3 regions of the Ensifer sp. 4252 genome follow, and region 3 is predicted to be linked to each of the others. Evidence: predicted binding sites of a transcription regulator. Region 3 holds the regulator's gene; each other region holds the start of a gene.
What was found. Region 3 encodes LexA, which represses DNA repair genes until DNA is damaged. Its sites were predicted from a motif close to TGTTCNNNNTGTGTTCNG; they were not measured.
Positions count from the first base shown of each region.

Region 1: a site for LexA is predicted at 3,465-3,482, ahead of parE (DNA topoisomerase IV subunit B). Genes of this name have one in related genera too.
Region 2: a site for LexA is predicted at 6,572-6,589, ahead of ruvC (crossover junction endodeoxyribonuclease RuvC). Genes of this name have one in related genera too.

Region 1 covers NZ_JBNDIU010000001.1:158,070-167,828, forward strand. Annotated here, with positions in the region: gene ABIE33_RS00745 (FAD-binding oxidoreductase) at 1-890, opposite strand, end outside; gene ABIE33_RS00750 (UbiA family prenyltransferase) at 887-2,329, opposite strand; gene ABIE33_RS00755 (alpha/beta hydrolase) at 2,459-3,391, opposite strand; gene parE (DNA topoisomerase IV subunit B) at 3,601-5,664, shown strand; gene ABIE33_RS00765 (GNAT family N-acetyltransferase) at 5,778-6,260, opposite strand; gene ABIE33_RS00770 (hypothetical protein) at 6,502-6,912, shown strand; gene ABIE33_RS00775 (NAD-dependent epimerase/dehydratase family protein) at 6,918-7,940, opposite strand; gene ABIE33_RS00780 (TetR/AcrR family transcriptional regulator) at 8,044-8,622, shown strand; gene ABIE33_RS00785 (DUF2336 domain-containing protein) at 8,646-9,759, opposite strand, start outside.
Region 2 covers NZ_JBNDIU010000003.1:256,638-266,396, forward strand. Annotated here, with positions in the region: gene ABIE33_RS10220 (efflux RND transporter permease subunit) at 1-2,174, shown strand, start outside; gene ABIE33_RS10225 (MBL fold metallo-hydrolase) at 2,470-3,306, shown strand; gene ABIE33_RS10230 (DUF6636 domain-containing protein) at 3,323-3,805, shown strand; gene ABIE33_RS10235 (YebC/PmpR family DNA-binding transcriptional regulator) at 3,892-4,638, shown strand; gene ABIE33_RS10240 (HAD hydrolase-like protein) at 4,820-5,455, shown strand; gene ABIE33_RS10245 (LLM class flavin-dependent oxidoreductase) at 5,460-6,461, opposite strand; gene ruvC (crossover junction endodeoxyribonuclease RuvC) at 6,633-7,145, shown strand; gene ruvA (Holliday junction branch migration protein RuvA) at 7,218-7,835, shown strand; gene ruvB (Holliday junction branch migration DNA helicase RuvB) at 7,923-8,963, shown strand; gene ABIE33_RS10265 (metallophosphoesterase) at 8,964-9,759, shown strand, end outside.
Region 3 covers NZ_JBNDIU010000018.1:59,450-69,208, reverse strand. Annotated here, with positions in the region: gene ABIE33_RS26325 (class I SAM-dependent methyltransferase) at 1-114, opposite strand, end outside; gene ABIE33_RS26320 (cryptochrome/photolyase family protein) at 221-1,669, opposite strand; tRNA gene ABIE33_RS26315 (tRNA-Asn) at 1,776-1,850, opposite strand; gene ABIE33_RS26310 (hypothetical protein) at 2,001-2,291, shown strand; gene ABIE33_RS26305 (thermonuclease family protein) at 2,642-3,343, shown strand; tRNA gene ABIE33_RS26300 (tRNA-Cys) at 3,756-3,829, shown strand; gene ABIE33_RS26295 (GFA family protein) at 4,365-4,796, opposite strand; gene ABIE33_RS26290 (hypothetical protein) at 5,278-5,424, opposite strand; gene ABIE33_RS26285 (hypothetical protein) at 6,080-6,412, shown strand; gene lexA (transcriptional repressor LexA) at 6,802-7,521, opposite strand; gene ABIE33_RS26275 (hypothetical protein) at 7,702-7,941, shown strand; gene ABIE33_RS26270 (hypothetical protein) at 7,998-8,285, opposite strand; gene ABIE33_RS26265 (hypothetical protein) at 8,729-8,872, opposite strand; gene ABIE33_RS26260 (DUF4242 domain-containing protein) at 9,053-9,340, opposite strand; gene ABIE33_RS26255 (hypothetical protein) at 9,707-9,759, opposite strand, start outside.

The sequences.
Region 1 (9,759 bases), on a different contig from region 3:
GCGTCGAGCGGATAGAAATAAGACGTCCACGGCACCGTCGAAATGGTCTCGCCGGGCTTTTCCTTGCGGAAATAGTATTCGTTGAAGGCCTTGAGCGTCGCCGAATTGAGAAGGTTGAAGGGCGGTGAGAACGGCACCGAGAGCTTCATTCCCTTCGGCATATCGGGAAACTCGCAGGACCCATCAGCATGATCGCCGGCCAGCAGAATGCCACGGCCCATACGCCGGCCGGTGGCAAGCTGGTCGATCCAGGCGACGGAATACTCGTGTTCTTCATCCACGCGATCGACCAGCCCAAAATACTCGTCGAGATTGTCGAAGCGGATCGCATGCTGTTGCACATGCGGCGACGGTACCTTGCTGAGCCGAAGACTGACGGTCAGGACCAGACCCGTCAGCCCCATTCCGCCGATCGTGGCTGAAAACAGGTCCGGGTTCTCCGCCGGAGTGCAGACCAGGTGCTCACCATTGGAACGCAGCAGCGTAAAGCCAGTCACATGATTGCCGAAGGTACCGCGGGCATGGTGGTTCTTGCCGTGAACATCGTTGGCAAGCGCGCCACCAACGGTGACGAAGGCCGTGCCTGGCGTCACGGGAAGAAAGAAGCGGTGCGGAATGGCGCGGGCCAGAACGTCGCCAAGCGTAACACCCGCTTCGCAGGTCATCATCCCTGTGCCCGGATCGAACGCGATTATGCGCGCGTGTCGACGGTTGTCGATCAGCATGCCGCGATCGTTATGGCAGCTGTCGCCGTAGCTGCGGCCGTTGCCGAACGGCAGGAAGGCATCCGGCTCGATAGAGCCGATGCGATCTTCGTAGTCGTCAGGTGAAATGCCCTGCCGTGGCCGACGGTCGAGCCGGCCCCAGCTTTCGTAGTCTTGCGTGTTCATTGCGGCCCGACGGCTCCGAAAAGAATAAGTAACGCCCCAATCAGCATGGTCAGCTGGCTGCGCCAATCGCGCATGATGAAGACCACGGGATCCTCGTGCAGCATGCCACGGCGCGCCAGCATCCAGATCCGCAACAGCATATAGAGCACCAACGGGCAGAGCGGCCATAATGCCCACGGCGTCGTGTACATTTCCTGCAGTTCCTTGCTGTGCACGTAAAGCGCAAGCACCAGAGCGGAAGTGAATGCGGAGGCCACACCTGCCTGCCCGACCATCTCGAAATCAACAGCGAGATAGCCGCGCCCGGGAACGGCACCGCCGTCCTTGTCCTCGAATTCATGCAGCTCGACGTAACGCTTCACCAGAGCCAGGCTGAGGAAGAAGAAGATCGCGAACGACACCAGCCAGAAGGAAAGTTCCGTTCCGGTCGCCGCCGCACCGGCAACGATACGGGTCGTGTAGAGGCCGGCAAGCGTGAAGACGTCGACGAGAAGCTTGCGCTTGAGCACAAAGGTGTAGGCCGTCGTGGCACAGGCATAAAACGCCAGCACGCCTGCAAACTTCCAAGGAAGGAGAAAGGTCAGCGACACCGAGGCCAGGATCAGGCAGACGACCAGCACCAATGCCGTCGGCACCGACATCTGGCCGCTGGCAAGCGGCCGGTGGCGCTTCTTCGCGTGGCGCCGGTCATTCGCCAGATCGGAGAGGTCGTTGATGACATAGACGGCGGAGGCCAGGAAGCTGAACGCGAAGAATGCGATGATAACACTCAACAGCGCATCCAGATGCAGAACCTCGTGATTGAGGATCATCGGCACGCCGATCAACACGTTCTTCGCCCACTGATGGACGCGGATCGATTTCAGCGGGGCAAGCATGCTCACCTTGCCGGTATCGAGCTTTTCGGCATCGTGGTTGCGGCGCCATTTCTCCGTTGCCGCATCGGGAGCCACGACGATCGCCCGGCGCGAGACCTCAAACACGGCGATATCGTCACGACTGTTGCCCATATAGTCGAAACCGCCTTCGCCGAACCGTTGCACCATCGCATCACGCTTTCGGCTGCTCGTCAGATTGAGCGTGTCCGACGAATGCATGATCGAAGAGAAGAGCCCGACATGCGCTGCGACCTCTTGGGCGACGGAAGGTGCCGCACCGGTGACCAACACGATGTCGCGCCCGTCAACCTTTTCCGCAGCCAGTCGAGCCAGGACAGCCTGGCGGTACGGCCAGTCCGCCGCCATGCGTCCGGAGCGCAAGGCGACCTCATGTTTCAGGCGCGCCTTGCCCTGCCACAGCCACATGAGCATCGGGAAGAGCATCAGCGGATTGCGCAACAGAATGATCGCAGCGCCTTCCCACAGCGTATCGGCGGCCAGCAATGTGCCGTCCAGGTCGACACACAGCGGAACCTGCCGTGTTTCGGTACGCACATCCATGAAATATACCCCAGCAATATCTGCCGAGGATCATCGCGCCGATCACTTTCAAAGGTGGAAACAAGCGGACGGTCTGCACCCGCAAATTGCCGGTCTGGTTAACAAATGCCGAGCATCGAACGGTACGCGTCAGCGCTTGCCAATCCAGTTCAAGGCGTCCCGCCAGTCGGTCATGCGGACCGGCGTTCCATGTGATCCGGTATCAAAGAGCACGAAGCGGGCCGGATACCCCTGCCCTTTCAACGCGCTGTAGAGCGCCTTCTGGCTCTCGGCCGGATAGACACTATCCCGGCTGCCATGACTGAAGAATATCGGCAGCTTCGCCTTGTAGGCAGCGCTCCTGATAAAATCTGGATCGGCAACGCCGCCCATGATCATTATGCCGCCAAGCGCCGTCACTGCCTCCGCGTCACGGGACACACCCCAGCAGATGAAACTCCCCATGGAAGCGCAAGCCAGCACGACCGGCCGCCCGCCGGAGCGCTCGGCAGCAAGTTTGACCAGGCCCGTAACGTCGGCTGCCCCGGCGGCATCGAAGGACCGCACGCTCGGTGCGTAATAAGCGCCACCATTGGCAACCGCGAGGTTCTTCAGCCGGTTGAAGTTACCGCCGAAGGAAAAATCGTTGGCGCCGAGGCGCCGGTCCCCACCGCGCCCATGGATGAAAATCACAGTGAATGCAGCGCCGCGCTCCCGGCCGACGCGTGTCACATCGAGCGAGCGTCCGCCGACATCGAGCGTCTCGTTGACCTGTTCACTGTTGACGCCCCGCGAGACGAAGGCACGCTTGACCCGCCGCTCCGGAATTTCGTCGCGCTCATTGATGTCGCGCAGTTCCTGATAGTCGACGACGCGGTAGTCACCGCCGTCGCTTTCTTCCAGGACCTTGCCGTAGGAAAACAGATCGTCCTTGTAGGGCTTCAGCACCTGCGCCTCGACGCAAACGATCGAGCCTGCAAAAAGGCCGACGGACAGAAAAATGGCGGCAAGCCGGCGAAAGCAAAAATGAGCTGTGGACACGGACAACGAAGGGCTCCCTGGTTCGCGGCAAAGCCTTGCCATCAGCCTGGAGCCAAAGCAACAGTCGGTGACAGACGCAGACACGGGGCTTTATTTTGCAGGCATCCGGCACCGCTATTCTCCTTTTGTTCGCACAAACGGCAAGACTCTGGCAGAATTCGGGTGATTCGAATGACTGGGGATGGCGACAAGACCTCGGTCTTGCTATGGCCTTCCGCACCTCCGCACGACAGGAATGATCTAAACGCCCAATGGACGACAATAACGACCTCTTCTCCGCAATGCCCGAACAACCGAAGCCCGTTGTGGCAGACGCCGCGCCTGTTGCGCGAACGGCGCCGGCTCCGCGGGAAGAACCGCGCCCTGCTCCCAAAGGCAGCGATAGCGGCGACTATGATGCTTCGGCGATCGAGGTGCTGGAGGGGCTGGAACCTGTCCGCCGGCGTCCGGGCATGTATATCGGCGGCACCGATGAAAAGGCGCTGCACCATCTCTTCGCGGAAGTCATCGACAACTCGATGGACGAAGCGGTAGCGGGGCACGCCAACTTCATCGAAGTCCACCTCGACGCCGACGGCTATCTGTCGGTAACCGACAACGGCCGCGGCATTCCGGTCGAAAACCATCCCAAATTCCCGGGCAAGTCGACGCTCGAAGTCGTCATGACGGTTCTGCATGCCGGCGGCAAGTTCGACGGCAAGGCGTACGAGACCTCCGGCGGTCTGCACGGCGTCGGCGTCTCCGTCGTCAACGCGCTGTCGGACGACCTCGAAGTCGAGGTTGCCAGAAACCGAAAGCTTTATCGCCAGCGCTTTTCGCGCGGCGTGCCGCAAGGCGGCCTGGAAGAACTGGGCGACGTCCACAATCGGCGCGGAACGCGGGTTCGTTTTCATCCCGATCCGCAGATCTTCGGACCGCATGCTCGCTTCGAGCCGGCGCGGCTGTTCCGCATGGCGCGCTCGAAGGCTTATCTCTTCGGCGGCGTCGAAATCCGCTGGTCATGCGATCCGTCGTTGCTGTTGGAAGGCTCCGAGATTCCGGACCGAGCCGTCTTCCACTTCCCCGGCGGTCTGAAGGACTATCTGGCCGCAACGCTCGGCAAGGAGTTCACGGTCACCCGCGAGATCTTTGCGGGCAAGTCCGAGAAGTCGAACGGCCACGGCTCACTCGAATGGGCCGTCACCTGGTACGGTGGCGACCAGCAAGTCCATTCCTATTGCAATACCATTCCGACGCCCGAAGGCGGAACGCACGAGGCGGGCTTCCGGATCGCGCTCACCAAGGGTCTGAAGAACTACGCCGAACTGACGCAGAACAAGCGCGCCGCGATCATCACCACCGATGACGTGATGATTTCGGCCGCCGGCATGCTCTCAGTCTTCATCCGCGAGCCGGAATTCGTCGGCCAGACGAAGGACAAGCTCGCGACCGTCGAAGCACAGCGCATCGTCGAAAACGCCTTGCGCGATCCTTTCGACCATTATCTCGCCGACAACCCGGCCGAGGCGGCAAAGCTGCTCGAATGGGTGATCGAGCGCGCCGACGAACGCGTCCGTCGCCGCAAGGAAAAGGAAGTCAACCGCAAGACCGCAGTGCGCAAGCTGCGCCTGCCCGGCAAGCTTGCCGACTGCTCGCAGAACACTGCCGAAGGTGCCGAACTCTTTATCGTCGAAGGCGACTCAGCTGGCGGCTCGGCCAAGCAGGCGCGCAACCGCGCGAACCAGGCCATCCTGCCGCTTCGCGGCAAGATCCTCAACGTCGCCAGTGCCGGCCGGGAAAAGCAGGGTGCCAACCAGCAGATCGGCGACCTGATCCAGGCGCTCGGCTGCGGCACGCGCAGCAAATACCGCGAGGAAGACCTGCGCTACGAACGCATCGTCGTCATGACCGACGCCGATGTCGACGGCGCGCACATCGCCTCGTTGCTAATCACCTTCTTCTATCAGGAAATGCCGGAACTTATCCGCGGCGGCCACCTCTATCTCGCCGTCCCGCCGCTCTACCGCCTGAGCCAGGGCTCAAAGACGCTCTATGCGCGCGACGACGCCCATCGCGAAGAACTGATGCGCACCGAGTTCAACGGTCGCGGCAAGGTCGAAGTCGGCCGCTTCAAGGGTCTGGGCGAAATGCTGCCGGCGCAGCTCAAGGAAACGACGATGGATCCGAAGTTCCGCACCCTGCTAAAGGTCCAGATCGACGACGTCGATTTCGAAGGCACGCGCGAAGCCGTCGACAGCTTGATGGGTACCAAGGCCGACGCACGTTTCCGCTTCATCCAGGAGCGGGCCGTATTCGCCGATAATCTCGACATCTGATCGGCTGCTACGTCGCGGCACCCGCTTGTTCCAAGCAAACGGGCACGGAATGTGGCGTCAGTAACTACAGGTTCCGGCTTATCGGCAAGGCATCTTCAATGAAGTCCTGCCGATTATCGGTTGAGATCGGCAGGCGCGCGCAACGCCTTCTCCATGAACAGGCTCAGCGGATCCGGCTGATAACAGCCGAAGGGCGGGCGCTCGACATATCCAGCCGCCCGGTATAGCCCGATTGCTTCGGGCTGGTGAATACCGGTTTCAAGCCGGATCACATCAAGCCCGAGGCTCTCGCCGTGCCCCTCGATTGTCTGCAACAGACGTTTCCCGACCTTCAGTCCCCGCGCTTCCGGATCGACGAACATGCGCTTGATCTCCGCCGTGCCATCGCCGGCTTCGACCAGCGCGCAGCAACCGGCGGCAGCTCCATCAAAACGCGCGACGAAGAATGATACGCCCGGCTGCTCCAGCGTCGACACATCGACAAGGTGATTGCTTTCCGCAGGATAGAGCGACGCGGCATAGGCGTCCGACATTTCCAGCAAGCGCAGGATTTCCGGCTGGCGCGGCAGTTCTTCGGCGATCGTGACGTCAGGCAATTTTCATCCTCGGCAATGGCTCGGGTCGCTTGCGGTTCTGAAGTGAGACTATCGCCTCGGGCACGGGCAACCAATACGTCAAATTGCGCAAGGAGCAGACCTGCCCCATCAATCCGAATGACGCGGCGAAACAAATTGTTTCCGCGCGTTCAAGCCATTGCCCCATTTCCGGAAGAATCACACAGGCATAAGTTGATCGCAGAACGCGTACAATCGAAGCCCAAATGGATACAGCCAGACCATGAAAGCCGCCCTGATCGTCATGACCATTCTTGGCTGTGACCACGACGTCAACCAGTGCCAATATATCTCGACGGTCGACGGGACATGGCCCTCGATTGCCCAATGCGATACGGATTCGCAGAAACAGTTGCCGCGGTTCTCCAACGCCAACTATCCCGTGGTCGTTGCCGTCTGCGAGAGTTCCGGCCCCGGGCTCGCCACCAATGACGCCCAGCCGGAGGTAGCCGTTCCGCTGTCCGAGACGCCGGCGCCGCAGGCAGCAGAAGAGCAGCCGGACCTGCCGAAGCGCGCGCTAGCGTTTCTCTCCGGCGCCGTCCCCGACCGCGAGAAGCTGAAGACCCTGGTCAGCAAGCCGGTTCACTATATCGAGGACGGCTATTCCTGGGTGGCACGGCGGTTCACCGACTGACGCAATCAGACGAGACCTGCTGCAATCAGGCTTTCGGCGCTCGCCTTGATCGCCTCCTCCTCGGTTCTTGGCGTCCAGCCGAGAATGCGACGGGCCTTGTCATTGGAGATACGCGAATCGCGGCCAAGCTCTCGAACGACAAGGCGGAGCCCGGGATCGAAGCGTGCGGCGATCAAAGCCATCCAGTTTGGCAAGGTGATCTTCGGCAACTTGCCGGCATAAACAGGGAAACTCCGGCGCAGTACCGCAGAAATATCGGCCAGCGACAGCGCCGCGCCGCCGATGAGAAACCGCTCGCCGGCCGCTTCGGCGACGGTCATTGCACGTAGGTGGGCATCGGCGACATCGCGCACGTCGACGATGGGAACGCTGAATTTCGGCATGGCCGGATATTTGCCCCGCAACAGGTTGCGAACGACACCGACGGAGGTCCCGACTTCCCCGCCGAGCAGCGGACCGAGGATCATCGACGGATTGATCACCGCGAGTTCGAGCCCGCTCTCCCGTGCATAGGCCCAGGCGGCGCGTTCGGCAAAGGTCTTAGATCGGTAATAGGGCGTAGCGAAGGGCGATTCCGGATCGCTCCAGTTTTCCTCGGTGAAGGGTGCGCTGCCATCGCCATAGATCGCCGCTGCGATCGACGACGTCAGCACGACCCGACGGACGGCGGCGGCGCGGGCAGCCTTCAATACGCGCAGCGTACCGCTCCGCGCCGGCTCGATCAGATCGGCTTCCTCACCGGGCACGCTCGCAGGGAAAGGCGAGGCCGTGTGCATAGCATAGACGGCACCGGAAAACGCCTCTGCCCAGCCCTCGTCGCCGAGCAGATCGGCAGCGGCAAATGTCAGCCGCCCGGCCTCTGTTCCGCCGGCCCCACGTATCGCTCGCTCGATCTCCTGCGTTCGCCCCAACGTGCGCACCGTCCCGCGCACGTCGTAGCCCTGACGCAGCAGCGTTGCGGCGACATGCCGGCCGACAAAGCCGCCGATACCGGTAACGACAACAAGCTCAGGTGTTTTGGCGTTCATGTTTTCGCGTCCTCTTTCACTCTGCCCGCCAAGCTGACGAACTGACATTTTCTATCCATAATGTCAGTTTGACAATATTGATCCATAATGTCAACGATCCGAAATGGACACGAAGAGACACCATATCCTCAATGCCGCCGTCGAGGTCTTCGGCCGATTTGGCTACCGCAAGACCTCCATGCAGGATGTAGCCGAAGCAGCCGGCATGTCGCGCGCCGCACTTTATTTGCATTTCAGGAACAAGGATGACCTGTTTCGCGCGCTGATGGAAAGACATCACGCGACTTCGATTGGCGAAGCCGAATCCGGCTTTGCGCAGATGGCGCCATTTGAGCGCCGCCTCTCCACGGGGTTGAAGGCATTCGTGCTTTCGGCGATGGCGCCGGTGAAATCCAGTCCCTATGGCCAGGAACTGTTCGAGGCAAACAACGCGCTTGCCGACGATCTCAACGTCGCGACGGCAGCAAGATTGCGTCAACTGACGGAAACCACGATTGCAGAGGCAATTGCATCTGGCGAGATTGCACTTGGTAAGGTAGCGCTTTCATCGAGCGCTCTTGCCGAACTTGTTCTCTGCGCCGTCGACGGCATCAAGAAGGGGTCCGAGGGGCTCGATCAGATCGAGCAGCGGATCGATGCACTGGTCCGCGTCGTGGGCTCAGCAACCGGCACAACCGGCTAAGTCGCCTCTCCGAGGAAACGTCCTCAGGCGGCCTGCCGCACCGCCAGGTGGGCATAGTCGCGGGCCGACTGTCGCTGCTCGGCAAAGGCCAGTCGCTCGAGAATTTCCGCCATTGCATTGCATGCCGGCGAAGGCGCCCTTTGACCGCGCAAGCTTGCGAGGAGCGCGGCACAGACGGAGGCGCGGCAATCGTCAGCGCCCGTCGTGCCGTTCTTGCGCCAGAGTAGGACCGCCTCGGCGAACGCTTCGCTGACGTCGCGTCCGAGACCGGCGCTCTCGAACAAGGCACGAATGGAATGGATGCGGCCACTCGAGAGGATCGAGCGAACGCGCTTTTCGGTGACGCCGGAGAGGTCGACGATCGCCGCCGAGAAAAACTCCGCCCGGCCGGTGACAAGCGCGTGCAACAGAAAGGCTGGCGTCAGGCGACCGGTCTCGCGCAGATGGGCGACGAGCCCCGGCAATTCATCCACGGCCAAAGCGCCAGCCATGCCGACCGCTGCGACATCGCAGGCCTCACGCGTGATCCGCTCTACCCGTGCCGTCCCGATCGCCATCTGCACCAGACCGAAGGCGGCTAGAGCTGCCCCCACCTCTTCGACAAGAGTGTGCCGGGCGTCGCTTGGCAAATCGGCGCGGTCCAGCAGCAGATCGCGGATGGCAGCGGAATAGCCGAGACGCTCAGCGATCCGCTTCAACGACCGGCGCGGCAGCTGGGCGCCGCCATTTTCCAAGAGAATCAGCATTTCTTCTTCGCCGCCGATTTCAGCGATGGCGGCTGAGACCGAACGCGACACGAACGCGCGGGCCGCAATCAGCGCCCGCGTTTCGACCGAGCCCCGGGCCGCAAGGTCGACAAGATCCTCGTCGGTCAGAACGGGAGAGCGGGAAATGACGATGTAGGCGACTTCGGGCTGGTCTTCGGCAAGGCCGAGAATGATGGCGCGGGGAATATCGCAGGATGGGGCGAGCACTTCGGCCAGAGCCGAACGCACCTTTGGCGAGGGATCGTCAAGCAGGAAGGTCATGGCCATTTCAGCGGCCTGACGATCGATACCGTTCATCTGTGCGTCGACATAGGCGCGACCGAGGGCCCGGGCAGCGCGGGCACGGTCGCCCGTTCTCGCCGTTTCCACC
Region 2 (9,759 bases), on a different contig from region 3:
TCTCCGAATCGATCAACGAGGTCTACAAGACGATCGGCGAGGCCGCCATTCTGGTGGCACTCGTGGTTCTCGTCTTCCTGCAATCCTGGCGCACGGCGATCATCCCGATCGTGGCGATCCCGGTGTCGCTCGTCGGCACCTTCGCGTTCCTCTACGCGTTCGGCTTCTCGCTCAACATGCTGACATTGTTCGGCCTGGTGCTGGCGATCGGCATCGTCGTCGACGATGCCATCGTCGTGGTCGAAAACGTCGAGCGAAACCTGGCACGCGGCATGACCCCGCGCGAGGCGTCGCACGTGACCATGGACGAAGTGGGGGCAGCGGTCATCGCGATCTCGCTGGTGCTGACCGCCGTCTTCATCCCGACGGCCTTCATCCCCGGTATTGCCGGCCAGTTCTATCTGCAGTTCGCCGTCACGATTTCTGTGGCGACGGTGATCTCCGCTTTCAATTCGCTGACGCTGTCGCCGGCGCTTGCGGCAATCCTGTTGAAACCGCACGAGAACAATCACCACGAAAGCGGCAACCGGCTCACCCGGTTTGGCCGGTCGCTGGCGAACGGTTTCAACAATGGTTTCGACCGTATGGCTGAAGGCTACGCCTGGATCGTGCGCAAGCTGATTTCGACAAAAACGGCGCTCGCTGCGGCGCTTATCGTCTTCGTCGGCCTGCTCGGCGCCACCTGGTACATGGCGCAGATCGTGCCGAGCGGCTTCGTACCGACTATGGACCAGGGTTACGCCATCGTCGTCATCCAGCTTCCGGATGGTGCTTCGCTCGACCGTACCGATGCCGTGGTCAAGCGCGCGTCGAAGATCATCCAGGAGGTTCCCGGGGTGAAGAGCGCCGTCGCCTTTGCCGGCTTCAACGGTGCGACCTTCACCAACGCCTCCAATTCGGGCGTGGTCTTTGCCTCCTTCGAGAGTTTCGAAGAGCGCTTGAAACACGGCCAGGGCGCCAACCAGATCATCGGTCAACTCTATGGCGGCCTGCAGAGCATCCAGGAGGCCTTCATCATCGCGGTGCCGCCGCCGTCGGTGCGCGGCATCGGCAACTCCGGCGGCTTCAAGATGCAGATCATGGATCGGCAGAGCGCCGACATGCGCCGGGTGCTGGGGCTTGCCTACCAGATGATGGGCGCCGCCAACCAGACCGAGGGGCTGACCGGGGTCTTCACGACGTTCTCGGCGTCGAGCCCGCAATACTTCCTGGCAATCGACCGCGACAAGGCCAGGACGTTGAACGTGCCGATCCCGAATATCTTTGAGGCACTGTCGATCAATCTCGGCACGTCCTACGTCAACGACTTCAACGCCTTCGGCCGCGTCTATCAGGTGAGGGCGCAGGCCGACCAGCAATATCGTCTGGAGCGGGACGATATTCTGGCGCTGAAAGTCCGCTCGGCCACCGGCGCCCTGGTGCCGATGGGCACGCTGGTGGAGATCCGCGACACGGCGGGTCCCGCCCTCGTGCAGCGCTACAACATGTACGTATCGGTGCCGATACAGGGCAACCCTGCGCCCGGCGTTTCGACCGGCACGGCTCTCGACAAGATGGAGGCGCTCGCCGCCCAAATCCTGCCGCAGGGGACGACCTTCGAGTGGACGGAACTCGCCTTCCAGGAACGCCAGACTGGTAACACCGCGGTCTTCATCTTCGCGCTGTCGGTGGTCTTCGTGTTCCTGGCACTGGCAGCGCAGTATGAAAGCTGGGTCCTGCCACTGGCCATCATCCTGATCGTGCCGCTCGGGGTGCTCTCGGCACTCATCGGCGTGTTCGCGCGGGGGCTCGACAACAACGTGCTGACCCAGATCGGGTTGATCGTGCTGATCGGGCTTGCGGCCAAGAACGCGATCCTGATCGTCGAGTTCGCGCGTCAGGGCGAGGACGAGGGCAAGACGCCGATCGAGGCGGCGGTCGAGGCCAGCCAGCTGCGTCTCCGGCCGATCCTGATGACCGCCTTCGCCTTCATCCTCGGCGTCGTGCCGCTGGTGATCGCAACGGGACCCGGCGCCGAAATGCGCCAGTCGCTCGGAACGGCGGTGTTCTCCGGCATGCTGGGCGTGACCTTCCTCGGTCTGTTCCTGACTCCGGTCTTCTACGTCGCGCTGCGTTCGTTCCGCCGCCGCAAGCCGGTTGCGGCGAGCGAGCCGATGGCGACGCCGGCCGAGTAACACGAGCCACGCTGCTTGTGATCCAACGCCCCGGCGGTTACGCCGGGGCGTTTCGTTGTGAACAGGATGCCCGGCACTGTTCGTAATGCCAGCACAATGACGCAAACGTGAGCGCCTGCTCGCCCTTTGCGGCTGGACGTTGCGGCGCGCTTGAACAATCCTCCGTTCGCTCATGACGGCGGCGTTTCCCAAATTGGACGCGTTCGTTGCCGACACTGTCAACGGCCGCACGACCTGTACCCAAGTCGAATATGCTTGAGCACAGGTCATGCGTGCGAGGTGTGAAAGGTGAAGGATGATGCTCCGCTACCTTGCCTACACTTTTGCCGCCATCTGGCTTCTGCACGCCTTCTGGCCATCGGTCGCGCATGCACAGGCAGCGCCCGCGCAGGTAAGCCAATGCCAGGCGATCGCCGAGACGTTGCCTGCGGCCACTTTCGCCAGTTTCACACCGGCCGCCGCCACCAAAGGGCAGATGGCCGTTGGCGAAGTAACGATCACCTATCTCGGTCATTCCACCTTTCTGATCGAGACGCCAGGCGGCGTTTCGATCGCCACGGACTATAATGGCTGGTTCCGCCCGTCGGCGCCGCCGACCGTGGCGACGATGAACAAGGCCCATTCCAGCCACTACACGCTGACGCCGGATCCGGCGATCCGCAACGTGCTGCATGGATGGGGTGATGACGGCGAGCCGGCTCGGCACGACCTCGTCGTCGGCGATGCCTATATCCGCAATGTTACAACGGATATTCGTTCCGGGGCCATGACCATGGAGCACGATGGCAACTCCATCTTCATCTTCGAGGTGGCGGGCCTCTGTATCGGCCATCTCGGCCATCTGCATCATGAACTCGACGACAGCCATTACCGGCAGATCGGCAGGCTCGACGTGCTGATGGTGCCGGTCGACGGCGGATTGACGATGGGTGCCGAAAGCATGAGCCGCGTCGTTTCGCGGCTGCGCGCGGCGCTGATCCTGCCGATGCATCGGCGCGGCCCGCCGATCGACGCCTTCCTCGACATGTTCGGCGACGATTTCGACAAGAGCTTCTCGACCGGGGCGAGCGTCAAAGTCTCGCTGCGTTCCTTGCCAAGCAAACCGCTGATTTATATCCTCCAGGGCGTCTGAACATCGGGATTGCCCAATGAGATTATTTGCGGTCGGCGTCGTTGCGTTTCTGTCTTTTTCAACATTGGCTCTGGCCGGAGGCGCGCCTGCGCCGCGCATGCCGCCTCCTGATGCCCAGCAACCGCAAGGTATTCCCCAGGCGACGGTCTCGCCCGTTGCCGAGCAGGAAGCGTTCGTGATGCCATCAGGCAATATCGGCTGCATCTATACGCCGGCGGGCGGCACGCCGACCTATCAGCCTGCCGACGGCGGGCCGGAACTCGCCTGCGATATCATCGCGCCGCGTTATGTCAGGGCGACGCTTGGACGGGCAGGCGCGGCAACGATCAATCGCGAGGTCGGCGATCCCAGCTGCTGCTCTGCCGGGCCGGTGCTCGACTACGGGGTGACATGGTCGGGCGGTCCCTTTTCCTGCATCTCGGAACGAACGGGTCTTTCCTGCCGCCGCGAGGACGGCCATGCCTTCGTTCTCAGCCGCGCGAACATCTCCGCCAACTGAAAAGAAACGTCCCCTGCTGGACGGAAAGCGGCAATAAAACTATAAGGCGCCCCATTCCATTCAAATTCATGCATGCAGAGGGTGCCATGGCTGGCCATTCACAGTTCAAGAACATCATGCACCGCAAGGGCCGTCAGGATGCGGTGCGCTCGAAAATGTTTTCCAAGCTCGCGCGCGAAATCACGGTTGCCGCCAAGACCGGCATGCCCGATCCGTCCATGAACGCGCGGCTGCGTCTGGCGATCCAGAACGCCAAGGCGCAGTCGATGCCGAAGGACAACATCGAACGCGCGATCAAGAAGGCCTCCGGCGGCGACGCGGAGAACTACGAAGAAGTTCGTTACGAAGGTTACGGTCCGGGCGGCGTCGCCGTTATTGTCGAGGCGCTGACCGACAACCGCAACCGTACCGCCTCCAACGTCCGCTCGACCTTCACCAAGGCCGGCGGCGCGCTTGGTGAAACCGGTTCGGTTTCCTTCTCGTTCGATCGCGTTGGCGAGATTACCTACAAGCTTTCAGTCGGCGACGCCGACAAGGTGATGGACGCGGCAATCGAAGCCGGTGCCGACGACGTGACCACGGACGAGGACGGCCACACGATCATCTGCGGCTTCGAAGCGATCGGCGAAGTCTCCAAGGCACTCGAAGACACGCTCGGCGAAGCCGAAACCGTCAACGCAATCTGGAAGGCCCAGAACACCGTGCCTGTTGACGAGGAGAAGGCGCAGTCGCTGATGAAGCTCATCGACATCCTTGAAGACGACGACGACGTGCAGAACGTTTATTCGAACTTCGAAGTTTCTGACGAAGTCATGGCGAAGCTTTCCGCCTGATCCCAGATCTTTCTGTCTTGAAGGTTTTGATCGACCCGTGTCCGGCAGGGCGCGGGTTTTTCTTTGACGGTGCCGCCGGTCAAATATGACGCGCAAAGGGCGCTGTAACGCTTTAGACTTGCTGCATAATTTTCTCCTCGAATCGATTCCGGTTAAAGGAATTATGCCGTAGGTGTCACCGATGACGTATGAGTTCGCGATCTTCGACTTCGACGGCACGCTCGCCGATACGGCAGAGTGGTTCATGGCGGCGAGCAACCTCGCCGCTGCACATTTCGGCTTCCGACAGCTCACGGTGGAGGAGTTCAAGGGGCTGCGTGCCATGGGCAGCCGCGAGATCATCGCGCATCTTGGCGTGCCGATGTGGAAACTGCCGCAGATCGCCACTTTCATGCGAAAGGAAATGGCCGCCCGGGCACAGGCGATCCAGCTTTTCCCCGGCGTTTCGGACATGCTGACGGGGTTGAAGTCGGCCAGCGTCGGCGTCGCGGTCGTCAGTTCGAATGGCGAAGCAGCCATCCGCAAGGCGCTGGGCGAGACCGCCTCTGCCATCGACCTGTTCGAATGCGGCGCCACGCTGTTCGGCAAGGCGCAGCATTTCAAGAAGGTCGTCAAGTTTGCCGGCATCGACCCGTCGCGGATGCTCGCGATCGGCGACGAGGCGCGTGACATCGAAGCCGCCCGCAAGGCGCGGATCGCCGCCGGAGCCGTCGGCTGGGGCTACGCCGACCCGACGTTTCTGAAATCGCTCGGGCCGGATCGTTTCTTCGATCGCATGGACGAGATCCTGCCGGCTTTCCGGGCCGCGAAGGGCTGAGAGGCTACGCTGCCTTTGAAAGCTGCTGCTGGGCCTTGGCGAAAAGCCGAAGCGACTTGAGCCGGGCATCCATGTCGAAGATCGGCATCGAGATGATCAGTTCGTCGGCCTTGGTCTGCTCAAGGAACGTTTCGATCTTCCTGCGGATCGTCTCCGGTCCGCCGACGATGGCATAGGACATCGCGTGGTCGACGAAGATCTTTTCATCCGAACTCCACAAGCCATCCATGGACGCGACGGGTGCGGGGAACCGGCCGCGGGCGTTGCGACGCAGGGCGACGAAGGATTGCTGCATCGACGTGAAGAGATAGTTCGCCTCCTCGTCGGTCGCAGCCGCCACGCCCATGACGCCGACCATCACGTGCGGTTTGGCCAGCGTTACAGAAGGCGTGAAGCGTTCGCGATAGATTTCAAGCGCCGACAGCAGCATGTCCGGCGCGAAATGCGAGGCAAACGCGAAGGGCAGGCCGAGCATGCCGGCAAGGTGCGCGCTGTAGTGGCTCGAACCGAGCAGCCAGATCGGCACATTGGTATCGGCGCCGGGAACCGCGATGATCGCCTGATTTTCGGCAACCGGCCCGAGCAGCGCCTGCAGCTCGACGACGTCGTTGGGGAAGTTGTTGGCGCTCGCCTCCATGTTGCGACGCAGAGCTTGGGCAGTGCGCATGTCGGTGCCGGGCGCACGGCCAAGGCCAAGATCGATGCGGCCGGGATAGAGGGCGGCAAGCGTCCCGAACTGCTCGGCAATCACCAGCGGCGAATGGTTCGGCAGCATGATGCCGCCGGAGCCAACGCGGATCGTCTTCGTTCCTGCGGCGACATGGGAGATGACGATCGAGGTCGCAGCGCTGGCAATGCCCTTCATGCCGTGGTGTTCCGCGAGCCAGAAGCGCTTGTAGCCGTTTTCTTCGGCCGCCTGCGCCAAGAGCCTTGAGTTTTCGAGCGATTGGGCGACGCTGCCGCCTTCGGTGATCGGGGAGAGATCGAGGACGGAGAAAGTCGCCATGAGCAAGGCCTTTATTGAGCGAAATTGATTGAATGGCTATGTAAGGTCAAAATTCCTCAATCCAAGGGCAGCGCTCGAGATTTCCGGCCGCCGCGCTTGCCGCGTGTGGATGTTTTTGTTTTGTTCACTTTTTGCTGGCAGCGTCCGGACACGCAGCATAGGGTGAATTTCATGCAGACCACGATTCGCATCATCGGCATCGATCCGGGCCTTCGCCGTACCGGCTGGGGCATCATCGAAACGCTTGGCAATTCGCTGCGCTTCGTTGCGTCCGGAACGGTGACATCCGATGGCGACATGGATCTCGCCTCGCGTCTCTGCCAGTTGCATGATGGCCTGGCCGAAGTCGTGCACAGCTATCAGCCGCATGAGGCGGCTGTGGAGCAGACCTTCGTCAACAAGGACGCGACGGCGACACTGAAGCTCGGCCAGGCACGCGGCATCGCCATGCTGGTGCCGGCGCGCGCCGGCTTGAGGGTTGCCGAATATGCGCCGAACGCGGTCAAGAAGGCCGTCATCGGTGTCGGCCACGGCGAAAAGCAGCAGATCCACATGATGCTGAAGGTCCTGATGCCGAAGGCCGAGTTCAAGGGCAACGATGCGGCCGACGCGCTCGCGATCGCCATTTGCCATGCGCACAACCGGCTGTCGGTGACCAGCCGTCTTGCCGCCCTGATGGGGTAGTTGCGCTGGTGCCGTTAATTTCCGATGGTCGGTCCGATCATCCCGCAATCCATCCATGAGAGACGACGCCACATGATCGGCAAATTGAAGGGTACTATCGACGAAATCGGCGAGGATCATGTCGTTCTCGACGTGCATGGCGTCGGCTATGTCGCCCATTGTTCGGCGCGCACATTGTCGAAGCTCGGGTCGGGGGGAGAGGCGGCGGTGCTGTTTATCGAAACCTATGTGCGCGAGGACCAGCTGAAGCTGTTCGGCTTTCTGACAGCTCTGGAGCGCGAGTGGTTCCGCCTGTTGCAGAGCGTTCAGGGCGTGGGCTCCAAGGTGGCGCTGGCTCTGCTGTCGACGCTGACGCCGGGCGAGCTCGCAAATGCGATTGCGCTGCAGGACAAGACTTCGGTGTCGCGCGCGCCGGGCGTCGGCCCGAAGGTGGCCGTACGCATCGTCACCGAACTGAAGAACAAGGCGCCGGCCTTCGCCGGCGAAATGTCCGGCTCGATCGGGCTCAAACAGGAGCTTGGCGAGGGTGTTGCCTCGGCGCCGGTTTCCGACGCGGTGTCGGCGCTGACCAATCTCGGCTATTCCCGCGATCAGGCTGCAAACGCGGTTGCCGCGGCGCTGAAGAATGGCGGCGAGGATGCCGACAGCGCCAAGCTGATCCGGCTGGGTCTCAAGGAACTGGCGCGATGACGGCTTGCGTTGTCGGGCCGGCCGATGCAAAACGGCCATATTCTTTGACACCATGCACACGAATGCCCGATCGATTGGAACGGATGGATGACTGATGCCGCACGCCTGATAACGCCGGATAAGCGCGGCGAGGATCTCGATGCGACCATGCGTCCGCAGTCGCTGGACGAATTTACCGGCCAGGCGGAAGCGCGCGCCAACCTGAAGATCTTCATCGAAGCGGCGAAGAACCGCGGCGAGGCGCTCGATCACGTGCTGTTCGTCGGACCGCCCGGCCTCGGCAAGACGACGCTTGCACAGATCATGGCCAAGGAGTTGGGCGTCAACTTCCGCTCGACCTCCGGCCCGGTCATCGCCAAGGCCGGCGACCTGGCAGCGCTTCTGACCAATCTCGAAGAGCGCGACGTCCTGTTCATCGACGAAATCCATCGTCTCAACCCGGCGGTCGAGGAAATCCTCTATCCGGCGATGGAAGATTTCCAGCTTGATCTCATCATCGGCGAGGGGCCGGCGGCGCGATCGGTGAAAATCGACCTGTCGAAGTTCACGCTGGTGGCCGCAACCACGCGCCTTGGCCTGCTGACGACGCCACTGCGCGACCGTTTCGGTATCCCGGTGCGGCTCAATTTCTATACGGTCGAGGAACTGGAATCGATCGTGCGCCGCGGTTCCCGGCTGATGGGCCTCGGCATGACCGATGACGGTGCACGCGAGATTGCGCGGCGCGCGCGCGGCACGCCCCGTATCGCCGGCCGGCTGCTTCGTCGCGTGCGCGATTTTGCCGAGGTGGCGCGCGCCGAAGCGGTGACCAAGCAGATCGCCGATGAGGCGCTGACGCGGCTGCTCGTCGACAATATGGGGCTCGACCAGCTCGACCGCCGCTATCTCTTCATGATCGCCCAGAATTTCGCTGGTGGGCCTGTCGGCATCGAGACCATCGCCGCCGGGCTCTCCGAACCGCGCGATGCGATCGAAGACATCATCGAGCCCTATCTGATCCAGCAGGGCTTCATCCAGCGCACGCCGCGCGGCCGAATTTTGACCGCCAATGCCTGGAAGCATATCGGCCTCAATCCGCCGAAAGAGGTTGAGGCGACGCAGTTCCGGCTGACGCTCGAGGACGAGTGAATGATCACCCGCCGCGGACTCTTGAAGCTTCTCGGCGGCGGCATAGCCAGTATGGCGGCACTTGGCGGCTACGCCTTTGCCATCGAGCCGCTCGCCCGGCTGAACGTAACGCGCTATTCGCTCACACCTGCAGGCTGGACACCTGGCTTGAAGCTGCGGGTGGTGGCGCTTGCCGATATTCACGCCTGCGAACCCTGGATGTCGGCCAATCGCATCGCTTCGATCTGCCGACAGGCCAATGCGCTTGGCGGCGATATCACCGTCCTCCTCGGCGACTATGCCGCCGGCATGAACCTCGTGACGCGCTACGTGCATTCCAGCGAATGGTCGAAGGCGCTTGCGACGCTCGAGGCGCCGCTCGGCGTGCATGCGATCATGGGCAATCACGACTGGTGGGAGGACAGGACCGCGCAGAAGAACAGCGGTGGTCTCACCTTCGGTCACAAGGCGCTCGCCGACGTCGGTATCAACGTCTACAGCAACCGCGCAATCCGCCTGGAAAAGGATGGGATCGGCTTCTGGCTTGCTGGCCTCGAAGACCAGCTTGCCCTGGTGCCGGGCAAGAAATGGATGCGCACGCATATGCAGGGCCTCGACGATCTCGACGGCACGCTGGCGCAGGTCGGCGACGACGCGCCGGTGATCCTGCTTGCCCATGAGCCGGACATCTTTCCGAAAGTGCCGTCGCGCGTCGCTCTGACGCTCTCCGGTCATACCCATGGCGGGCAGGTCCGTTTTCTCGGTCATTCTCCGGTCGTGCCGTCCCGTTTCGGCGATCGTTATGCCTATGGTCATA
Region 3 (9,759 bases):
GCGAAGGACCATCTGGGCCTTGAGCGGAAAGTCCTTCAGTACCTGTGAGAGATTCTCAGTCGAGAGGAGCTCGGCATTGTCGAAATCGGCAAAGCAGGCTTCTGTTTTATGCATAAACCACCCTCCGGCAATCGTTGCATCCGTAACGTGAGCCTAGCGATAATCCGGCGCGAGGCCAACCACGGATTTGTACCGGCGGTGGTGCGGTTGTAGTGATTTTTTAGGTGGCGTTCCTGATCTCCTGAAACGCGGCCAGCGCGCGGTCGCGGGCAAATGCGTGATCGACAATAGGGGTAGGGTAGGAGACCCCAAGCTCGACGCCGGCGGCTGCAAGCGCTGCCGCGGGAGCGGAGAATGGTCGATGGATATAGCGCGCATCGAGATCAGCGAGCTCCGGAACGAAGCGCTTGACGTAGAGGCCCTCGGGATCGAATTTCTCGCCCTGGAGCACAGGGTTAAAAATGCGGAAGAAAGGCGATGCATCGGCACCGGATCCCGCCACCCATTGCCAGCTCGCGGCGTTCGACGCCGGGTCTGCATCCAGCAGTGTGTCGCGGAACCAGCTTTCTCCATGTCGCCAGTCGATGAGCAGGTCCTTGATCAGAAAGGAGGCGACGATCATCCGGACGCGATTGTGCATGTAGCCGTGGCGCCAAAGCTGCCGCATGCCGGCGTCGACGATGGGATAGCCGGTCAGGCCCTTCGCCCAGCGATGGAAATGATCGTTATTGTCCAGCCAGCGAAAGCTATCAAAACGACGATCGAGGTTTTGACGGCCGAGATCCGGATTGTGAAACAGCAGATTGTAGGAGAACTCGCGCCAGGCGAGTTCCTTGCGGAAGGTGACGACATCGTCCACCGGCGTTTCCGTCAGGCCGCGCGTGGCGTGCCAGATCTGCGCTGGAGAGATTTCGCCAAAGGCAAGGTGCGGAGAGAGCAGGGACGTACCTTGCGCTGCTGGGACGTCCCGCTTGGTCTTGTAGCCGGCAAGGGTTTCTTCGACGAAGTCTTGCACGCGCTCGGCAGCAGCCTCCTCGCCCGGCGTCCAGATTTCTGTGAACGTCGATGCCCAGTCCGGCCGCGTCGGCAAGAGCCTCCACTGTTCAAGCTCTTCGGATGCCGGCCACTTCACAGGCGCTCTGATTGTCTCCGGCGCCTCGATCGGTGCCGCCGGCTCGCCGCCGGCCTCAAGCGCACGCCAGAACGGCGTGAATACCCGATAGGGCCCGCCACCCTTAGTGAAGAGCCGGGTTGGCTCATGCAGCAGTTGCCCTGCAAAGCTGTTCACGGTCACGCTGCGTTCAATGAGCACTTTCTTCAGTGGCGCATCGGTCCCTATCCCGCTCGGGTCGTAGCGGCGATTCCAGAACACTGTCGTCGCGCCCGATTCCCGCGTTATCTCGGTGATCACATCCAGCGGCGCACCGGTCCGAAGGATCAAGTCGGAGCCGTGCGCCCGCAGCGACCATCGCAGTGCCTTGAGCGAATGGTGCAGCCACCAGCGCTGCGCGCCGCCCAGCGGTCCATTGCCGCTTTCCTCTGGTTCATTGATGTAGATCGGAATCACTGGTGCTTCCGTCTCGGACGCAGCAGCAAGCGCATGATTGTCGCAAAGGCGCAGATCTCGACGAAACCAGACCAGAACCGGCGTTGTCGAATTCGCGCTCATGACATTCCAAAGGTGACTGGTGGAGGAAGGGTGCCGTCGGCACCACGATAGCCGCAAAATGAAAAAGAGCCATTCCGGCATTACCGCGAATGGCTCTTTTAAAAACTGGCTCCCCGGGCCGGATTCGAACCGGCGACCTGTCGATTAACAGTCGAATGCTCTACCGCTGAGCTACCAGGGATCATCTGCGCGGCGTGTCCTGCAGAAGTGAGGCTGCTAATACAAATGCTTTTCCGATTTGCCAAGCTGTTTTTTCAAAAAAAGTGAGAAGTTTTGTTGCGAGCCTGTGGAGAAGTCCCCAATTGTGGGAAACGCAGTCGGATAGGGAATGATGAATAAAAACAGAAAACAGACGCATTTCGGCATAGACCCGCACACCCGGCAGATCGTGCTGGGCAAATGGCGCCTTACCCTGCCGGAATCACCGCTCCTGCGCATGCTGGTTGGCGGGCTGTTGATATTCGGCGGCTTTCTCGGTTTTCTGCCGGTGCTTGGATTCTGGATGGTGCCCCTGGGCTTGCTCATCCTCTCGCACGATATTCCCTCGGTTCGCCGCCGCCGGCGCAGGTTCGCCGTGTGGTGGGCGCGTCGACGCAACGGGACGGGCTCCTCAAAAGAGTGATGAATCTTTGCGAAGGTGGCCTCGCTTCGACGGGGCACCACAAAACTAACGCCGGACGGAAGCAGAGCCCATGCCGGAGAGAGCAACGTTTCGCTCGTCCACATCAATCCACGGCTGCGGAGGTCGCTCGGTTGGGGCGCATCGTGCCTTCGTTGTCGATAGGCTCGCAAACGTCGTCGTCGCTGCATTGCTGGCGACGATCTGAGCGCGGTGCTGCGGAAATGAACGATCCTGGATTGTTGCGCTCTCCCCGATGTCTTGTGTGCAAACACCCGCATTCGGGCTGCAGTTGAAAACCATTCGGCAACGGATCGGCAGCATAATGCCGCCCGGATCAAGGATGGGGCGGAATGGGTAAGACCACGACAAGCCGCGGGCGTCGCCGCGGCAGCCGAACAAAGAAGCAGGGCGGAATGCTGCCCTGGTATCTCGCCGCGGTGCTGACGGTCGGCGGCGTCGTTGCCTATGACCACCGTGGACAGTTGCGGGATCTGCCGGGCGTTTCGGATGTGTTTGCATCGGCGCCCAAGTCGACATCGACATCCAGGTCGGATGATCGGCCGAAGGCGCAGGCCCGTGCCGTTACGCCACCGGCCACACACAAGACGAAGCCTGCCGACGGCCCGATACCCGCAGTCAATGTCGGGCTGGCGGCGCCGACACCGGTCGAGCGTCCGATCGCGCAGCCCGTCGCTCTGCAGCCTAAGACGAATCAGTTCTATTTCTGCGGTATCCGCAACGACAATTGCGTCATCGACGGTGCAACGTTCCGTTATCAAGGCGAAGCGTTCCGCGTCGCCGATATCGACGCACCGCGAATCAAGCAGGCAAGTTGCGATGGTGAGCGCGCGCGCGGCTTCTACGCCAAACAGAGATTGCGCGAATTGCTGAACGCCGGAGACTTCAGGCTGATCGAAGCCATCGGCAGGGACGATGACAAAACCAGCGAGAAGCTGCGCGTGGTGATGCGTGATGGCCGTTCGCTCGGTAGCATTCTTGTCTCGGAGGGGCTGGTTCGCCCGTGGAAGGGACGGTCAACGCCGTGGTGCTAGCCGTGTAACGCCAGCGTCTCCGCGGCTATGGAGGCGTGAGGCGGCGCTACGGATCAAACCGGTCGGCGATGTGACCGGCAAAACGCTTCTAGTGAGCAAAATGTTGCCATCGCCGCGTGGCAGCGAAGACGTCGTGTCTTCATTCGGTGCGTAAGCCTGCTTAACGGCATTGCGTGCCGTGCGGTCCTTTATGTCCTATCCTTCGGTTCTGCGCGCCGCTTTTGATTATTCAGTCAAGCGCCTGATGGAGCGTGCGAACGGCCGGCTGTCATTGAAGAGGGATCACGAACGTCAGGCTCTGTGGAAATCACATCTCAGAAATTACCTGGGACGCTTTTCGGAAAAATGCCTCTTGCGGTTTTTCTGCAATCATTCTAAATCCGCGCCAACGCTTGATCAATCGAGCGGGTGAGGCCTCGTGGCGGAGTGGTGACGCAGAGGACTGCAAATCCTTGTACCCCGGTTCAATTCCGGGCGAGGCCTCCAAAAATACACCTCAGGCTTTAGATCTAAAGCGCTACTTCCGAAGCGGATCTCATGATCTGTTATATTCTCGGGAGGATGTAGAAATCTGCCCCTGATCCCATTCACGATGTTCTGCGCACACGTGCGCCGCTGCATCTTGCTGGCGATATCACAAAGCGTGGACTTTTACGGCCGCCTTGTATGCGCGATGAAGCGGATCACTGATGGTCGTGGCGACAACGGCGCCCACCGCAAAGATGCCTGCTCCGTTGAACTGATTGCAGTGTACGATGACGCTGACTTTGGGACGGAACTTGCGTAAGTTGTTGGGAGTTGGTCCGACTAGCTTGCATGCGGAACGGCGACAGCTGCCAGCCCCCGGTTTACCGCCAGAATGGATTCTACAGATGCTACGCCATAACTCAGTTGTGGCATACCCGCCTGGTTGTGAGCCGGCGGCACTGTGGACGTTGATGGCGGCGCAACGAACGCGCCACCGTTATTCGGGGCGAAACGGTTTGAACGGCTGCGGCCGGCGTCCTGCCAGCCGCGCCCATCACTTGGCCGGAATAAACTTGAGCGTTCCCGCGAGCCTTGGGCCGGTTGATCCCTTCGTGTCCATCGGGTGGTTGATGCCGTCGTTCACAGGGAGCTCTTCGAAATCGAATGGGCTTATGCCCTGGAGACACGCGGCGTTGACGCCGTAGAAATCCGGGTTCGCGCGCGGCTTGTGAAATGTGTAGATGCCGCACTTCGAGCAGAAATAATGCTCTGCTGCCTTCGTGTTGAACTGATATTTGGTAAGAGCCTCGCCTCCGGAGAGAACCGTGACCCCGTCCTTGGCGGCAGAGACGGCAACCGCGCCCTTCAACTGGCAATAGGAGCAAGTGCAGCGGCGGGCGGTGCGGAGGCCGTTCTTCAGTTTCACATTGAAGCGAACCGTTCCACAGTGGCAGGCTCCATCTAGGTCCTGAACGTCGAGATTCATCGAATCATCCATCTGATTTTGAAGCGCAATTGACGGGCTTTAGTATGGGGTGGGCTGTTTGTGCTCAAGCGCATTCTTGGGCTGGCTCATTCCAGAGGGCCGCCTTCTCGTTGAGGCCGTTGGCTGTATCAGACTTTCGCTCTTTTCCGCCAGGAGTGCCGTCCGTGACAAGCTTGATGCTGCGTGAAACGGCGCAAAACATAGCCCGTGGTAGGGCCATCAGGCCGATTGGGCTCAGGGGCAGGGTACGAAGCGTCCCGTCGAACATCGGGCACATACCCAAACCAAGTGACTAATGCATGCGCCAGCACGCTGTCGCGCGAGCGTTACGCCAGCGGATCGTGCGGAGAAAAAGTCTACGGCCGTTCGCATCCATCCGCGCGAGGAGCGAACATAGGGACGTCGAACGTCCAGCAGCATTCGCCCCCAGCCGCAAATTCGCGGCTGATAAACCGCCTGTTGAGAGTATTCCAGATCGCGCTCAATTCTCCTGAACGGAAACGCCGTCCTGGCCAATCTTGATCTCGACACCGGCCGGTTTTGTTTCCTCGCGGTAGGCATAGGCGCCGAGACCAATGACGGCCACGGCGAGCACGGCAATGATCAGATAAAGCCCATTACGGTTCATTCAGCAGTTCCTCTCATGGGTATGAAATGGGTAACTAGGTCCGTACCCAAGAAAGACAACGGTGCGACCGCAGGTTGACGGGGTTGGAGGCGAGCGCTGATCCGAAGGCGGTTGAAATACGGGCCATCGGTGGCGTACAGCGGCCGTGTGCTCGTTGCGAGCGTCAATGACGATGTGAGCGCGTTGCCTGTAAATGGGGCGGGCGAGGGCGTGCTTTAGCCCCTCGTGCGGTGAAGGCAACAAGTCCGCCAGCGCCTGCGCAGGGCCGACTGGCGAAAGTGGTTCTCCATCGATAGCGGTCCGATTGTTGCAAGTGAAACGGTGGGCGTGCCGGGACACGCTGCGGCACGCAGGTGGCGGCAAGAAGCGGCGGGTCAATGCGGCGCGTCCAACACGCGCAACGAGGCTATCCACATTGCCGCCAACCACTGTTTTCAAAGCGCAATTCGGCCGGGCTACCCTTGCCGGCCAGTTTCTGAACGTTCGCAGTCGCCAACGACATGGCCTTGCGAGGACGCGCCCCGAAATGGTGATCCGGTCGCTATTGTCAGTGCTGAAAATATTGTCTCTAGACGGTACTGGGAATGAATATCCCGACAGCGCGACCCGTATAGGTAGTATCAAACAAAGCCGACAATGGAGGAAAAGACATAAAATGAAATGTAAGATCGCCCTGACTGCTCTTGCCATTCTTGCCGCAACGACGGCCACCGCCAGCGCTGAGGATCTCGTCTTTCAGCTGAAGAACAAGACGAACGTCGTTTTGACGAACTTCTACACGTCGCCGGTCGGTGTTGATCAGTGGGAGGACGACGTCTTCGGGCGGCAGGTGCTCAATCCGGGCGAAAGCATGGAAATTACCATCGCCGACGGACGCGATGTCTGCAAATACGACATGCGCTTTGAATTCGAAGAAGGTTCCGGTCTCGACACGACTGAAGACACGCAGGATCTCTGCGAGTTGGGCGAGTACTCGATACACGAGTAAAATCTGTCGAGCCTGGAAAACGCTCGATCTGACGATCTCCGTCTCGCTACCTTGTGGTGGCGAGACGTTGAAGCAAGAAGACGGCTGACCGGCACGATGGCGGCTAGAGTGAGACGGGCCTAGAGCGCTTCATCTTTAAACAGAAGCATTCTGCCGGAAGGAATTTCGGCCAGGACCAAGGCGGCTGGCGAAGAGCGCAGCAGAGGCTGCGGTCAAGACGGCCGCCGCCGGTAATGGCCGAAATTCATCCGGCCCTTCGGGTTGACTGAAAACGGCCGCCCACTGTGTCGGATGGCTTGCCCGATGGATCCGCATCGCTCTGCGCCATCCTTCGTGTGGAACGGCCGTTTTGAGCCAACAGAATCGCTTCCGTTTAAAGATAAAGCGCTCTAGTGGTAGCGGCGGATCAAGCCGACGAGCTTGCCCTGTATCTTGACGCGATCGGGGCCGAAGATACGCGTCTCATAGGCCGGATTGGCCGCCTCGAGGGCAATCGACGCGCCCTTGCGCCGGAAGCGCTTCAAGGTCGCTTCCTCGTCATCGACAAGGGCCACGATGATATCGCCGGGATTGGCTGTGGTGGCATTGCGGATGATCACCGTGTCGCCATCGAAGATGCCGGCTTCGATCATCGAATCACCCTTCACTTCAAGGGCGTAGTGCTCGCCGCTGCCGATCATATCGAGCGGCACGGTAATGTCGTGGGTGTTGTTCTGTATCGCCGAGATCGGCACACCGGCGGCAATGCGCCCCATAACCGGGACCGACACGGAGCTGTTGTCGGCAACCGGCGTCGTTTTCGCAGCGGCGGGGGCAGGGGCGGGAGGTTTGCCAAGGCTTCCCTCGATGACACTTGGGGAAAACCCGCGACGGGGCTGGGCGCTTGCCGCATAGGCTTCCGGCAGCTTGATGACTTCGAGCGCCCGGGCGCGGTTGGGAAGACGGCGAATGAAGCCGCGTTCCTCGAGTGCTGTAATCAGCCGGTGAATACCCGACTTCGATGCCAGGTCGAGTGCGTCCTTCATCTCATCGAAGGACGGCGGTACACCGGACTCCTTCATTCGTTCATGGATGAAAAGAAGCAATTCCTGTTGCTTGCGGGTCAGCATGGCAAGTCGCTCCAGAGGCGTGAAACAAATCAAGAACAGACACTATCTGTTCCATATGTGTTCCGCAAGTGCCTAAAATTCCGTGAATGTTGGTTCAATCGAGTGCATAGCGGCGATCTCGTCGCTGTACGTGCCGCACGAGGCTGTTATGCCTCCTTCCGTTTATGGAATGAGGGTCTAATGACGAAGCTGATTCGAATTTTTCTGACGATCGTTGTCGCCGCGACCGCGGTGCTTGGATTCCGCTGGTATCAATATGTGGACAATAAACAAAGCCCGTTCGATGAGGTCGGAATCGCGTTGAATGCGGCGATGCCCGGGCCGCTCAATCAATGGGGTTGTGACCGGCTGAAGCTTACGTTTGGCAACGGGCTGCCGCCGCATGGTTGCGCCGCTGGCGATGGAACCCAGTGGAAATAGCCTGCCGTCACGGGATCGGCAGAAGTCGATCGGCGATCAGGTGAAGGACGCGTGAATCAGGCCGGCCGTGTGGCGGAGCAGGCGTCCTCGAACTCCTTGACGGTTTCCGCCGAGTTGTCCTCGGGCAGTACCGCGTCGGCCGCGTCGGTCGCGACCGGCGTGTCGCCTTGGTAGACGAAGGACTGGATATAGTAGGCGATCGCCCCTTTCCAAACGTTCCGTCCGTCGATCTGTTGACAGGGTACAGCCATTTCGAAATCGGCTTGCAGGTCGTCGACCGTGGCAGCGCTGAGGGCGATGTTCGGCGATGCGATAATCGAGGCGATAAGCAAGGCTGCAAGCACGGTGAACGTCCACTAGATCAGAGGTGGCGGCGATAGTTTGGTTAACGATGTGAACCGTGCTTTCGTTCCGAAGTCCAGCAAGCATGCCGGGCACTGTGGCGTGTTCAACAGTTCTTTGCGAGAGGCGAAGACTGCTGCTCAAGCTGTGGCAGGGAAGGCACAAAGATTTGCATGAACAGGGCGTTCTCGATCTTCCGACGTCTACTACATGCAGCGTGTCGACGGCCGATCAGGCTTGGCAGCAGAAATGGAAACGCTTGGCGAGCGCCGCCGCCCGCAACGATCTTTGCAAATCCGGAGGCAGGCGACGTTCAAGCGTGCTGGCATCTATTCTTGGTCAGGGGGCCAGTCGCCAGGGTGTGCGGAGACGTGCGCACCTCGTCCGACTGGCCGAGGACAAAACTCTCCCGACTATTTGGTTCGAGAGGTTAAAGGCGGCTGTCCTACTTCTTGTCTTTCTTGCCGAGGGAGAAGCTGCTGCCTGCAAGCTTTACCTGTGAGCCTTCTGTCGTTACGGCGGCTTTGACGGTCTTGTCCTTTTTGGGTTTTCTAACCTCGCGGTTACTTCGCACTTGACCTTTTGCCATGATCGTCTCCTTGAAAAGGTGTGCCGGGGAACCCTCATGGGCGCCGAATGACCGGCGGATTAGCCTGCATTGATACCGCCGGAAGTCAATGACGGTGCGTGGGGAGCATTGGCCTGGGCGGGCGGTTTGGGCCCGCATGAAGCCGATTTTCTGCCCGTGGTGATTATAACACCGATACGGCTATTTGCCGCGCCCTTGAGATGCTGTCGAAGGCCCAATCACGGCGGCGACTTCCGTGATCCTGTTGGCCGGAAACCCGCCTCGTTCGGCGTGTTCGCGAACGACGTCGGCGCTCGGCGCTTCGTGAACGCAATAGAGCTTGTCGCCGGCGACATAGCTCGTGATCCATGTGTATGGCACGCCGAGATCGGCGACGACAGCATTGGATTTCGCCGACAGTGCGCAGAGGTCGTCATGACTGAGCTTGTCAGCTCCTGGTACCTCGCGTTCGATGATGAAAGTGGGCATCGCTCAGTTCCTTGACTGTTGGATGACCATTATATCAAGCCTCCCTAATGAAAAGGGAGTCAATGCTTGCGATTGCATGCAAGGCGATTTGCATGCAACATCGCGTCAGGCAGCCGGAGACCTTGCCTCGTTTCGGCTAGCAGATCAGAAGGCGTGCTTTCGCAGCCTTGAAGCCGGCGAAAGCAAATGTCTGCAAGGCCCTGCGCGGGCCGCAATTCACATCCGCACGCATTATGATTTGCAGATCAATCGCGTGCGTAGATGCCCGTTCGAAGCCGGGTGCTACAGGGGAAAATCATGCAGCAGGTCAAAAGCGCAACGGCGCCCATGGCGCGTCATATTTACTACGCGCCGCTGTCATGAAACTCAGTAGCTGAGACGGAAGCCGCCGGGACTTGCCGCAGACGGATCGGGTTCCG